DNA from 2 places in the Litoribacterium kuwaitense genome. Region 2 is predicted to be linked to the other one. Evidence: riboswitches for the same ligand, from Rfam matches in the RefSeq annotation. Region 2 holds a riboswitch; the other holds the start of a gene.
The links. A riboswitch is a leader RNA that binds a small molecule or an ion and turns the genes downstream of it on or off. The one in region 2 is predicted to bind S-adenosylmethionine.
Positions count from the first base shown of each region.

Region 1: it holds a riboswitch for S-adenosylmethionine, as region 2 does, so the genes downstream of both, G4V62_RS06035 (methionine biosynthesis PLP-dependent protein) here and metE (5-methyltetrahydropteroyltriglutamate--homocysteine S-methyltransferase) in region 2, are expected to answer to the same signal.

Region 1 is NZ_JAALFC010000006.1:84,591-91,436, forward strand. Features, by position in the region: gene G4V62_RS06015 (glycosyltransferase family 2 protein) at 1-252, opposite strand, end outside; gene G4V62_RS06020 (lysophospholipid acyltransferase family protein) at 350-1,030, opposite strand; gene G4V62_RS06025 (carotenoid biosynthesis protein) at 999-1,799, opposite strand; gene G4V62_RS06030 (bifunctional homocysteine S-methyltransferase/methylenetetrahydrofolate reductase) at 2,049-3,902, opposite strand; partial or broken gene G4V62_RS06035 (methionine biosynthesis PLP-dependent protein) at 3,899-5,031, opposite strand; SAM riboswitch class I at 5,239-5,348, opposite strand; gene G4V62_RS06040 (SDR family oxidoreductase) at 5,441-6,307, opposite strand; gene G4V62_RS06045 (M15 family metallopeptidase) at 6,432-6,846, opposite strand, start outside.
Region 2 is NZ_JAALFC010000004.1:161,143-167,988, reverse strand. Features, by position in the region: gene G4V62_RS04720 (DUF378 domain-containing protein) at 1-118, opposite strand, end outside; gene G4V62_RS04715 (iron-containing alcohol dehydrogenase) at 263-1,426, shown strand; gene G4V62_RS04710 (glucose-6-phosphate isomerase) at 1,540-2,892, shown strand; SAM riboswitch class I at 2,960-3,072, shown strand; gene metE (5-methyltetrahydropteroyltriglutamate--homocysteine S-methyltransferase) at 3,161-5,428, shown strand; gene G4V62_RS04700 (YugN family protein) at 5,558-5,962, shown strand; tRNA gene G4V62_RS04695 (tRNA-Ala) at 6,195-6,267, shown strand; gene G4V62_RS04690 (alpha-L-fucosidase) at 6,615-6,846, shown strand, end outside.

The sequences.
Region 1 (6,846 bases), on a different contig from region 2:
GCAGGCATATGATTTACCCATCCATCCCGGTGGCTTCGGCTTTCCTTTGATAAGTGTGAAACGTTGGTCACGCCCTATCGCATCCTGTAGCAATGTATACGTTTCGTCCTCAGATCCATCATCGAGCAAAAGAATTTCAAGATTCCAATAGCTTAACTGCTTTAAATTTTTTATTAAAGCGGTCGCGTTAGCTGCTTCATTGCGAAGTGGGACCATGATAGACACAAGCGAAGGAATGGGTCGTTCCTTCATGCGCGTTTTTAGGCGAGGTAAAAAGAGACTGTTTAATATTGTCCATACTGTACAGCACGCAAGGATCTACACGAGCCCTTCGGTCATCATTATCACCTCACAACAGTTGTTTGAATGGTGTCATGTGGCTGGCTTCGTTTTCAATCGTCGATGCTTGTAAACCGTTTAATTGTAATGTTAACACTTGTTGAAAATAACGGGTCCGCTCTTTTCGGGTCAATGTCACCCAAGTGTCTTTTTGTAGTTCTTCGGAAATATCAATAAATAAGACAGGCTTACGCTCATGCAAATATGTATAATACAGTGCTACTGAGAAGATTTGCGGTGTAGTGTCTGTGATTGTACTTAAGTAAGCTAACCCAGGTTCAAAATGGAGTGGTCGTGTATCTTGGTGATATTCATCGCCTTGCGGAAAAAGCCAGACAGCTTTCCCTTCATCAAGCTGTTTTTTAGCATAGTTCAGGGCTTTAACGATATCTTTAGGCTTTGTTTTATCTACTGAAAAAGCACCAAGCATGGAAAAGTAAGGGTGTTGCTTCAGTCCTTTTTCATGCATCATCATATAAGCTTCTGTCTGGAGGCAATAGCGATTGAAATAAAATAAAACGAGGCCATCCCACCAGTTTGAATGATTAGCGTAGATCAGCGTCGGCTTGTGTGGAGACAACGCTGGCACTTCGGTACTTACGTAAATGTTTTGGAAATGTTTTTGGAGCATGCGTCTAACAATCATTGAAAATATTGCTTCAAATGCTTTGAGCTTGTTTGCTTTTCTCATCATTCTTCACCTCACGCTTTCTGCCGTTGAGATAAAGCAGTAGCCATAATGCGGTCAAGGCAATGACGAGGAAGGCTGCCCCAGGAATACCTTCGAGAACGGCAAGCATGGCAAAAAAACCGACAATCAGTGTGTACAGCCATACCATACGTTCCTCCCACCAGACGTGATTAGCTTCACGCGGAGAAAGAAAAATACTTTTGATGAGGTGTAAAAAGAAAGAAAGCACAGCCCAGCCTATAAAATTTTGCAGGGGGATGTCATAGTAAGTGCCGGGTTCATTCCAAGTCCAATATCCCCTGACCGTGGAAACAGGATCGAGTAAAAGGTCCATACTAACAGCAATCGCTGTTCCAAATAGAGCAATGGCGATCGTTTGAAAGCGCATCCCACTCGTAATTCGTTTAGCGAGCGCATGAGACGTTGCCATGACCATGATCCAAGCAAAGCCGATGCCTACCGGAACGCCAGCCCACTCAATTCCAAAGGCACCATGATAATTGTATGAACCAAATAATATGTTGAAGTTCACACCAAGCGCTTCGGTCCCCATAGAAAGAACAAACACTAAGAGGCTATACCAAAGACCGGCCGCTTGATAAATATAATAAAAGTAAACACAGCCAAGCAACCCAGCGAGCACAAGAAACACGCCATTGCTCCATTCAAGCCATGATGGCAGGATATCAAAGCCTAAAAGGAAAACACCGTTTACATACCAAAAAAGAAATAATATGTATAATGATCGCGGGTGAAAGAACTTTGCCATATTAACATTAACACATCCTATCTATAGTAAAGGTGCTTTCATTATACATGGTGAAAAACGGCTTGTAGAGTTTGGAGTGGCTGCCTTTGGCAAAAGTTTTTTCCGTAAAAAAGTGTAGGCAAAGTTTTTCATAGCTTTGACTACACAGAGAAAGGTGGGCAGGAAGGTAGATGTCCGGCAAAACATCGATCTGCTTCCAGTAATTTCTATATTTTAGCATGTTGCGCGATGAGTAGTGTCATTTGCTACTCATGTTTGCTTTATAAGAGGAATCGCTTTGTTATGAGATAAAGCGTGCTCGACAAGATCGACCGACCAATCGTATTTAAGAAATGGCGTGATGATATAAATGCCTGAAAAGAAATCCATGGCAACATCGATCAAATGCTTAGCAATTGCCAGCCCTTCACGCCGCGCCGCTTTCGGGTCATCCTTACAAGCAGCCATTCGTGCTCTCGTGTCATCAGCCAGTTTAATGCCAGGGACTTCATGGTGCAAAAATTCAGCGTTACGGTACCCGGTGAGCGGCATAATACCAATATACATCGGGGCACTAAGCGTTTGAACAGCTGCAGCAACTTCTTTGATTTGCGCTTCACTAAATACAGGCTGAGAGATGAAATAATCGGCACCATAAGTGATCTTTTTTTCTAATCGTTTGATCGCTTTCTCCATATTTTTAACGTTCGGGTTAAATGCACCAGCAACTGAAAACTGCGCTTTTTCTTTTAATGGCTTGCCTGAAGGAGAAAAACCTTCGTTAAATTGTTTTAGTAATTTAATTAATTCAAAGCTTTGTACATCGTAAACGGATGTAGCTCCCGGAAAATCCCCTAGCTTCGTCGGATCTCCTGTCACACCCAAAATATCATGAATACCAGATGTATGAAGGCCCATAATATGAGATTGCAGACCGATAAGGTTTCGATCGCGGCAAGATAGGTGAACAAGCGGCTTAATATTGTATTGATTCTTTAAAATTGTCGCGATTGAAGTGTTACAGACGCGAGGTGACGCCAGTGAGTTGTCAGCAATCGTAACCGCATCTACACCAGCATGATGCAGTGCAACAGCCCCTTTGAAATACTCGGAAACATCTAAATGTTTAGGCGGATCCAACTCTACGATGACAGAGGTCCGTTCTTGTACAAGCTGATGTAAAGGTTTTTCACTTAATGGTGACACAGATGGTTTTGGTGGTTCTTCAACAAGTGGCTTAACGATCGTTTTTTCGCTGACAGGTTCTAATGCTTGAACAGCAGAAGCCATCGCTGCAATATGGGCAGGTGTCGTGCCACAGCATCCGCCAATTAAACGAACCCCTTGCTTTCTCAAGGAAAGAGCACAATCGCCGAAATATTCTGGCTGCGATTTGAAGAAGAGTCTTCCATCTTGTACATCGGGCATGCCAGCATTCGGGGCTGCTGATAAGAAAACGTTCGGCAATAATGGGACCCCTTTGAGTGCTTCAATCGTATGGTATGGACCAAGACGGCAGTTAATCCCAACAACGTCAGCGCCAATCAAAGCTAGTTGCTTGAGTGCTTTCGTTAGCGGCTTGCCATTTTGAAGTCGACCTGCCTCTTGTAGAGAAAGTTGAGCAATGATGAATATATTGGTTTTCTTTCGTGCTAAAGCGACGACTGTTTGTAATTCTTCTTCATCGTAATACGTTTCGAAAAGCAGAGCATCGACCCCTTCGGAAATGAGAGCATCGACCTGTTGTTCAAACGTGGCGACGATCTTTTCCAAGGTTGTTTCAGACCTAGTTACATCACGGATACCACCAATGGTCCCTGCGACAAAAACATCACGGTCTTTGGCGGCTTCTTTTGCTAATCGAACAGCTGCACGATTGATGTCTTCAACTTGTTCCTCAAGCCCGTACTTTGCCAGCTTAATGGCATTCGCTGCATAAGTGTTTGTTTTAATCACATCTGCACCTGCATCTACGTACGCACGGTGCACCTCTTTCACATACGATGGGTTGGTCAAATTTACACGCTCAAAGCAATGTGTAATTTGGTAGGCATCATATAGATAACTTCCCATCGCCCCATCCAAAATCACGTGTTGCTTTTGCAGTTTTTCAATGAAAGTCATTTGCTTTCCTCCTTTAGTAGCGATGAAGATGCTTCTAGCAAGGCTGCGTTCAAATCATTTTTTAAATCCTCAACATCTTCAATCCCTACAGAGAAGCGGAGGAGGCGATTGCAGACACCGTACGCACTTCGAACCTCTACAGGAATGTCCATGTGCGTCTGTGTCGCTGGATACGTAATAAAGCTCTCAACGCCTCCGAGACTCTCAGCAAAACAAATCAAGGAGAGTGATTTTAAAAATGGTGCAATGAGCTCTTCACCTGTGAGACGGAAGGAAAGCATCCCGCCTTTTCCAGGATAAAAAACATGACTCACAAGGGGGTGGGTCTTAAGAAAATCGGCAAGAACTTGCGCATTTTTCGTATGCTGTCGCATTCTGAGCGGCAATGTTTTCATCCCTCTCATCAATAGCCAACAATCAAAGGGAGACAGCACCGCTCCAGCGGCATTTTGGTAATCGGCCAGCTGTTGTCCTAGTTTTGCATCACGAGCCGTCACTAAGCCAGCGAGGACATCATTATGACCACCTAAATATTTCGTCCCAGAATGAATGACAACATCAGCGCCAGATAAATGAGGATGCTGTAAGTAAGGTGTGAAAAACGTGTTATCGACAATGAATATTAGCCGGTGTTTTTGGGCGATAAAACCGAGCTCGATCAGGTCTGATTCAATCATCAACGGATTTGTCGGTGTCTCTACAAACAGTGCTTTCGTTTTCGGAGTGATGGCTTTTTGCACTTCTTTTAAATTGTGGGTAGGCACACTAGAAAAAGTGATCCCGTGGTTCGTTTGTCCATATTTGTCAAGAAGCCGGTAAGTTCCTCCGTAAAGATCCTCTGAGACGACAAGGTGATCTCCGGGTTTAAAAAGAGACATGACGGCATGAATGGCGGCCATCCCAGATGAGAAGGCAAGCCCGCGTTCACCACTTTCTAAAGCAGCGATGGCTTTTTCTAAAACATCGCGTGTTGGGTTTTTGTACGTGAGTAATCATAGTCGGTCGATTCTCCAATTCCTGCATGTCGATAAGCAGTAGATAAATAAATTGCCGGAGAGACCGTACCTGTTTCAGTATCAGAGCGATTGCCAATTTGCGCAAAAGTTGTGTCAAGTTTTTTTTCTGTCAATGAGGGATGCCTCCTTCAATGTAATGTGTCTATATTTGTTAGGAAGCTACTGACTGGCGCTTGGATGCACGAATCCAGTCAGATAGCGTTGGGGGCATCCGTCATCTCATCCGCCAAACGCTCTGTCTTCGAGCGAAAGTGCGAAAAAAACAACGAAAAAACCCCTTCATGAGAAAAAGAAGGAGTTTTTTTAGAAAAAAATCCTTCTTCTCATCTTTCAAGCAAAATTTGCTTGCTGGACGTAGCACCGTGCCTAATCAATAGGCTGGTTGCTGAGGCTTCATAGGGCCATTTCCCTTCACCTCTCTGGATAAGAAAAAGAATACGTATGATTTAATTGTTATTCATTACTGTACACGAGCTATGACGAAAAAGCAACCTCGTTTTTTTACATCGTCGCAAAGAGTGTTTATCCGTTAATCATGGAGCCACCATTGATATGAAGAACCTGTCCAGTCATATAAGACGAGTCTTCGCAAGCCAAGTATACATAAGCTGGAGCCAATTCTTCTGGCTGACCTGGTCGCTTCATTGGTGTCGTTGTTCCAAAGGTTGCGACTTTCTGCTCGTCAAAGGATGCAGGGATCAGCGGTGTCCAGATCGGTCCCGGAGCTACGGCATTGACTCGGATTCCTCGGTCGACAAGCTGTTGTGACAGGGAACGAGTAAGTGATGTAATCGCCCCTTTAGTTGCGGAGTAGTCGATTAAATCTTTACTTCCTTTGTATGCAGTAATCGACGACGTATTGATAATTGTACATCCAGCAGCTAAATAAGGTAAGGCAGCTTGGGTGAAATAGAAACATGAAAAAATGTTCGTCCGAAACGTCTTCTCCAATTGGTCACTCGTAATATCTTCAAAGCGTTGTTGCGGATGTTGTTCAGCGGCATTATTTACGAGAATGTGTAGCGATCCAAAGGCTTCAATTGTTCTGTTTACAGCTTCTTTGGCGAATGCTTCGTCTCCGACGTCTCCTGGAATAAGAAGGCATTCACCACCATAGCTCTCAATTTCCGCTTGTACGCTTTGTGCATCTTCGTGTTCATTTAAATAAACGATGGCGACGTGGGCGCCTTCCTTCGCATAGGCGATCGCGACAGCTTTTCCGATGCCGCTATCCCCACCAGTGATCAGTGCATTTTTTCCTTGCAGCTTACCAGCTGGTAAATACTCAGGGTTGTCTGAAAAAGGTTGAGGCATCATGTTTTTTTCTAAACCAGGCTGGGTAGGCTGGTGCTGCGCGGGCGCTGAAAAGGGATATTCGTTTGAACGCATTCCGATTCCTCCTAAAATAGCGTTTAAATTAGTGTTACCGAATCGGCACATTTCCAAACAAACCAAAAAACATCGGTACCTCTAAGGGCACCGATGTCATTCATCTCCATACACGTTCACATTCTTACATCGTACTTGGAGCTTGTAAATATTCTTCTAAAGTAATGGATTCGTTGTAGATCTTTTCAGCATGCTCTTCACCGACATAGCGAATATGCCATGGCTCGTAACTATACTGTGTAATATCTACTTTATCTTTTGGAAAACGTATAATAAATCCAAACTGATGGGCATTTTCTTTCAACCATTGCCCTTCAGGGGTATCTGCAAAGTCCTCTGTAAGCGTGTTGTTGACAGAGGGGGTTGACACATCCATCGTTAAACCTGTTTGATGTTCACTTTCCCCGGGAATCGCACTGACTTCATTTGCTTCTTCTTCGGAACCGTAGCGATTAACGTTCGATGCGAAGATCGTTTCTTGTCGGTCATACGAGCGATATCCTGAAATTGCAAATAGCTGCAGCCCTTCGTCTTTTGCT
Region 2 (6,846 bases):
CAGCATCTTGTCCACCAAAAATAGCTGCGACGAGATCAAACTGGAAAAATCCGATAAGGCCCCAGTTGATCGCACCGATGATGATTAACAATAAAGCGATGCGCTGAAGTGTACTCACGAACATCCCTCCTTAAGGTGATTTTTTTCTTTTTTAATGTGCGCAAATCGATGGCATCCTATTCACTCGCGAGACGAAATGCTTTTCAAGTTCTATCAAGTTCATGCATAATGAGAAAAAGGCAAAAGGGAGAGATGAATTGCAATGCAAACATTTGTATATCATAATCCGACCCGACTTATTTTTGGCGAAGGGGTTACCGAACAGCTGATTGAACAGCTCGAACCATACGGCTCAAAAATTCTTCTCGTTTATGGAGGCGGAAGCATTAAACGCAGCGGTTTGTATGATCACGTTGTGAAACTTTTACAGGAAGCGAATAAGACCGTTTTTGAATTAGCAGGCGTCGAGCCAAACCCACGCGTAGAAACAGCGCGCAAAGGTGTGCAAATTTGTAAGGAAAACGATGTCGATGTCATCCTTGCAGTGGGCGGGGGAAGTGTGATCGATTGTACAAAGCTTATCGCTGCTGCGTCGCTTCATGATGCCGATGCATGGGACATTGTCCAAAAGAAAGTCACGGTTGAACGTGCAATGCCTTTCGGAACTATTTTGACGCTTGCTGCAACCGGTTCGGAAATGAACTCTGGTTCTGTTATCACGAACTGGGAGACAAAAGAAAAAGATAGTTGGGGCAGCCCACACGTCTTTCCAGCTTTTTCGTTACTTGATCCGCGACATACAGTAACGGTGCCAAAAGACCATACTGTTTATGGCATGGTTGATATAATGTCCCATTGCTTTGAACAATATTTTCATCATGATGAGAATACGCACGTACAGGATCGCTTTAATGAAGGGTTGTTAAAAACAGTCATTGCAACGGCACCTGAGCTATTAAAGGATTTGTCAAACATTACCCACCGAGAAACGATTTTGTATGCCGGTACAATGGCGCTCAATGGTACGTTATCGATGGGTGTTCGTGGTGATTGGGCGTGTCACAATTTAGAGCATGCGATTTCTGCGGTTCATGACATCCCGCACGCAGGAGGGCTGGCTATTATTTTCCCTCATTGGATGCAGCATGTGTTGCAAGAAAATGTTGAGCGCTTCAAACAATTTGCCATCCGTGTATTTGAAGTTCATCCACTTGGAAAAACTGATGAAGAGATTGCTTTAGAGGGGATTGAAAAATTACGTGTGTTTTGGACATCTCTTGGTGCACCAGAACGATTAGCTGATTATGGTATTGAAGAAAATACGCTCCCGACGATCGTTGAACAGGCAATGGAAAACGGACCATTTGGGCAGTTTTCTACGCTAAATGCTTCAGATTGTGAGGCCATTTTACGAGCCTCTTTGTAAGTGTGAGTGAGACAAATGTTTCGTATGGGTGGATTTTTTTGAAAGTATGCTAGGTTTTATGAGTGTAACGTGGTAAAATAAACATAGAGCGACTAGCATAATGGAGGTACATGATGACTAAACCACTACATTTTTCTTATGAAGAAGCACTGTCCTTTTTTCAGCCTCATGAAATTGATTATTTACAACAGACGGTCTCAACATTACATAAAAGTATTCATGAGAAAACAGGCGCAGGCGCTGATTATTTGGGCTGGGTCGATTTACCAGTTGATTATGACAAGGAAGAGTTTGCCCGCATTGAAAAAGCAGCAGCTCAGATTAAAGATCATTCCGATGTTTTGATTGTCATCGGGATTGGTGGTTCGTATCTTGGTGCCCGTGCTGCCTTAGAAATGTTAAACCATAGCTTTTACAATATCATTGACAAAGAAGACCGCAAGGCGCCGCAAATTATCTTCTTAGGTCACCACATTTCTGCACAATATGTAGCGGATTTGCAAGACGTCTTAAAAAACAAAGACGTTTCTGTGAATGTGATTTCGAAATCAGGAACGACAACGGAGCCCGCGATTGCATTTCGCCATATGAAAACGTGGATGGAAGAAAAATATGGCAAAGATGAGGCGAAAAAGCGTATTTTTGCAACGACGGATAAAGAAAAAGGGGCTTTAAAGACATTGGCGTCTGAAGAAGGTTATGAAACTTTCGTCATTCCCGATGATGTCGGTGGGCGTTACTCTGTGCTCACTGCTGTTGGTCTGTTACCAATTGCGGTCAGTGGTATTTCTATTCAAGATATGATGCAAGGAGCGGCAGATGCCCGTGAAGCTTACAGCGCGCCAAACGTTCACGATAACGAAGCGTATCAGTATGCTGCTGTAAGAAACGTTTTGTATAACAAAGGCTATACGATTGAAATGCTTATTAATTACGAGCCTTCTTTGCAATATTTCTCTGAATGGTGGAAGCAGTTATTTGGAGAAAGTGAAGGGAAAGACCTGAAAGGGATCTACCCATCTTCTGCCAATTTCTCAACTGACTTACATTCCTTAGGTCAATATGTCCAAGAAGGACGCAGAGATTTATTTGAAACAGTCCTCTCTGTCGAGGAGCCAGGTGCGCAAATTTTGATTGAGAAAGACGAGAATAATTTAGATGGCTTAAATTACTTAGGTGGTCGAGACCTTGACTTTGTAAATAAAAAAGCGCAAGAAGGTACTCGTCTAGCTCATATTGATGGCGGCGTTCCGAACTTGAACGTGCATATTGCTAAGCGCGACGCCTATCACTTCGGTTATCTCGTCTATTTCTTTGAGAAAGCATGCGCGATGAGTGGTTACTTGTTGGGTGTTAACCCATTCGATCAGCCTGGTGTCGAAGCGTATAAGCAAAACATGTTTGCTCTACTAGGGAAGCCCGGCTTTGAAGAGCGTTTAAACGAGCTAAAAGATCGCTTAACGTAAAATCTTCAAAAAAAGGTTTGACAGATGATTTTATCTAGTGCTAGGATATAACTCATAATTAAATACTCTCTTATTAAGAGCGGTGGAGGGACTGGCCCTGTGAAACCCGGCAACCATTCAGACGAAGATCTGAATAAGGTGCTAAATCCTGCAAAGCGATAGAGCTTTGAGAGATGAGAGCGAAGGAACGTGACCAGACCTCTCCGCTCTTAGGAGAGGTTTTTTTTGTTAAATGAATCAATGACTTACACAGACCGAGGAGGATAAGATGAAAACTGCAAACATTGGCTATCCACGAATTGGCGCTCACCGGGAATGGAAAAAAGCATTAGAGGCTTTTTGGAAAAACGAGACAACTGAAGAGACTCTCAAGGACGCGTTAAAAAACATTCGGATTGAAAATTTAGAAAAGCAACAAAAGAAAAACCTTGATTTTATTCCTGTAGCTGACTCTTCTTGGTATGATCATATTCTTGATACAGCATGGAGCTTAAATATTATCCCTGAAAGATTTCGTTCACTAGAAGACACACCCGGTTTGGACACATATTTTGCCATTGCACGCGGAACAAAAGACGGGGTCGCTTCAGAGATGACGAAATGGTTCAATACCAATTACCATTACATCGTGCCAGAATTTGATGACAAGACAAAGCCGGCACTTGTCCATAATCGTTGGAGTGATGCTTTTAACGAAGCAAAAGAAATTGGCATTGACGGCGGTGTACCGGTGATCGTCGGACCTTATACATTTCTTTCTTTATCCAAAGGTGTTGAGCAATTTTCAGAGCGTTTAAACGAGCTTAAAGCTATTTATATCAACATCTTTAAGCAACTGGAAAAAGACGGTGCTGCTTGGGTGCAAGTCGATGAGCCGATCTTGTCTACTAGCTTAACGACAGAAGAAGTTCAAACAATTGCTGAATTGTATAATGATATTAAAGCAGAGCTTCCGCAACTTAACCTCAAGCTACAAACGTATTTTTCAAATATTGCGCATTGGGAAATCATTAAAAAGTCTAATGTCGATGGCTTTGGACTCGATTTCGTCCACGATGGCGAAACACAGCTAAAAACCCTTACTGAGTCAGGGTTTCCTGAAGGGAAAACGTTATTTGCTGGGGTTTTAAATGGCCGAAATATTTGGCGGTCTGATATTCAAACGGTTGGTGTGCTCGTAAAAGCGCTGAACGCTCTTACGCCAGACATCGTGATTCAGCCTTCATGCAGTCTGCTTCATGTTCCGGTTACGGTTGAATTGGAGAAGGATTTGCCGTCGTGGCTGCGTGATGGACTAGCCTTTGCTGATGAAAAATTAACTGAGCTGTCAATCGTTAGTGATTGGGCGGCTGGGAAAACAACAGGTGCGGACCTCCAGTTAAAAGCACTAGCAACGCTTCAAGAAGCGCCAGGACGGCAAAAAAATGAAGTTCGTCAAGCAGTTGCCGCTTTGACAGATGAAGATTTTCATCGAGCTTCACCTTATGCAGAGCGAAAAGAAAAACAGAAAGAAGCATTTCAATTGCCTTTGCTACCTACAACAACCATCGGTTCGTTGCCACAGACGCAAACTGTTCGTCAAGAACGTCTCAAATGGCGAAGAAAAGAGAAAAGCAACGAAGAGTACGAAGCATTCATTCAAGCTGAGACGAAACGTTGGGTTGATATCCAAGAGGAGCTTGATATCGATGTCCTCGTTCACGGTGAATTTGAACGGACCGACATGGTTGAATACTTCGGCGAAAAGCTCGACGGCTTTGCCTTCACTCGGTACGGCTGGGTACAATCTTATGGTTCGCGTTGCGTAAAGCCACCCGTCATTTACGGAGATGTTGCGTTTAGAGAACCGATGACAGTTGCAGAAAGCAAATATGCTCAGTCATTAACGTCCCGTCCTGTCAAAGGAATGCTGACCGGTCCGATTACGATTTTAAACTGGTCATTCGTCCGTAACGACGTCTCAAGAAGAGACGTTGTCCTGCAAATTGGTCTTGCCTTACGTGAAGAAATTCGTCACTTAGAGGAGAATGGCATCACGATGATCCAAGTTGATGAGCCAGCGCTTCGCGAAGGACTTCCACTGAAGAAGAATTTACATGAAGCTTATTTGAATGATGCCGTAGAATCATTCCGCTTAGCGACGAGTGCTGTCAAGCCGACAACGCAAATTCATACGCATATGTGCTATAGCGAATTTGACAAAATCATTAAGTCGATTGACGCTCTTGACGCTGATGTTATTTCCATTGAAACGTCGAGAAGTCATGGAGAGCTTGTCTCTGCGTTTGAGGATGATCACTATGATAAGGGCATTGGTCTCGGCGTATACGATATTCATTCGCCACGCGTCCCGACGCAAGAAGAAATGGTGCAAAATATTAAGCGTGCACTCACCGTGCTAGACCCTGAACAATTTTGGGTAAATCCAGATTGTGGTTTGAAAACCCGTGCTGAAAAAGAAACCGTCGAAGCGCTTAAAGTGATGGTGAAAGCCGCCCACGACGTCCGCGAAAGCGTCCTTAGTAAACAGCAATAACAATATTAATGAAGAAAGCCGCTCGAGGTCGAGCGGTTTTTTCGTGCGCGAAACATCTATTGTATACATTTTAAGCGACCGGGAAGTTTAATACATAATGTCAATTTGATTAAAAGGGAGTGGGCTTCGGTGAGAACGATTCCGTCTGCACTTGAAGGCAAGCAAATGAAGATGCACCGTTTAGCACAAATGATGGAGAAAAAAGGGTTTGCGTTAGGCGGAAGCTGGGATTATGACCATGGCTTTTTTGATTATCGCCTTCCGGGAGAGGAAACGTATTATTTTGTTCGCATCCCGATCACTTCAGCAGGCGCTCCGTTAGATGAGCCTGAAGCGACTGTAGTGATTGGTCAGCCTTTTGTCCTTGGCCATCAGTACCAGCGGTCGATTGATTACAAAGCATCATCAAGCAACATTACGGCTTCCGTGAACCAATTTCAAAGTCCAGAGGATCCTGATACCGACGTGCCTGACGAGATGTATGAGCTAGGCGCGCAGCTGGTTCAAGAGATGGAGGCAGATTTTGTTTCCTAAAACGAAACTGTTGAAAACGTTGAATGAAGTGATTGCTAAGACTGATAAGGCATTGGTCATGCTATTTAAGCGTGTTTACAAACCAAGCATTGGAACATTCAACAAAATTTTTAGTGAATATTTCCAAACACAGTTGTGAGGAAAAATGAGCTCGTTTTTTATCCGTATATAAGAAAAAAGTGTTGCATTTTACCAGCATTTTCTCTATAATAATTGTTGTCGGATAAAACGAGGGGCCATAGCTCAGCTGGGAGAGCGCTACGCTGGCAGCGTAGAGGTCAGGGGTTCGAGCCCCCTTGGCTCCATACTTAAAGAAGCGCGCACACTTTATCTTTGAAGTGTGCGCGTTTTTTTTATCGCTTTTCCCATGCAGATTTGTAGGGATAGATTGTGCTAAAATGTTACCGCTCACATAAAAACTAAGGTAGTATCTAATTGAAAAGGTTCTTTGTAGGGAAAAAGCTAGTGTGTCTTTGGCAATTTACAGAGACAATATTCTTATGTCTCATGATCAAATTGGCGAAATGGAGAGAAGCTCGTTTACGAATGGTAAGCGCTAAATGAGAAGGACGTGTTTTATGATATAAAAGGCATTACTTTGTACATTCTCATGAGAGTAGGATCAATTGTACTAATACCTAGGAGGAAAACGATGATGGAGCAAAAAATTACAGATTATTTAAAAGACATTGATCGTGTGATTCAAAAAGGACGGTTTAAAGACAATTGGGATTCGCTATCGCAATATGAATTACCAAAATGGTACCGTGATGCGAAGTTTGGTATCTTCATTCACTGGGGGGTGTACGCGGTCCCTGCGTTTGGAAATGAATGGTACCCTAGAAATATGTACATTCAAGGCTCGAAGGAATATGAGCACCACA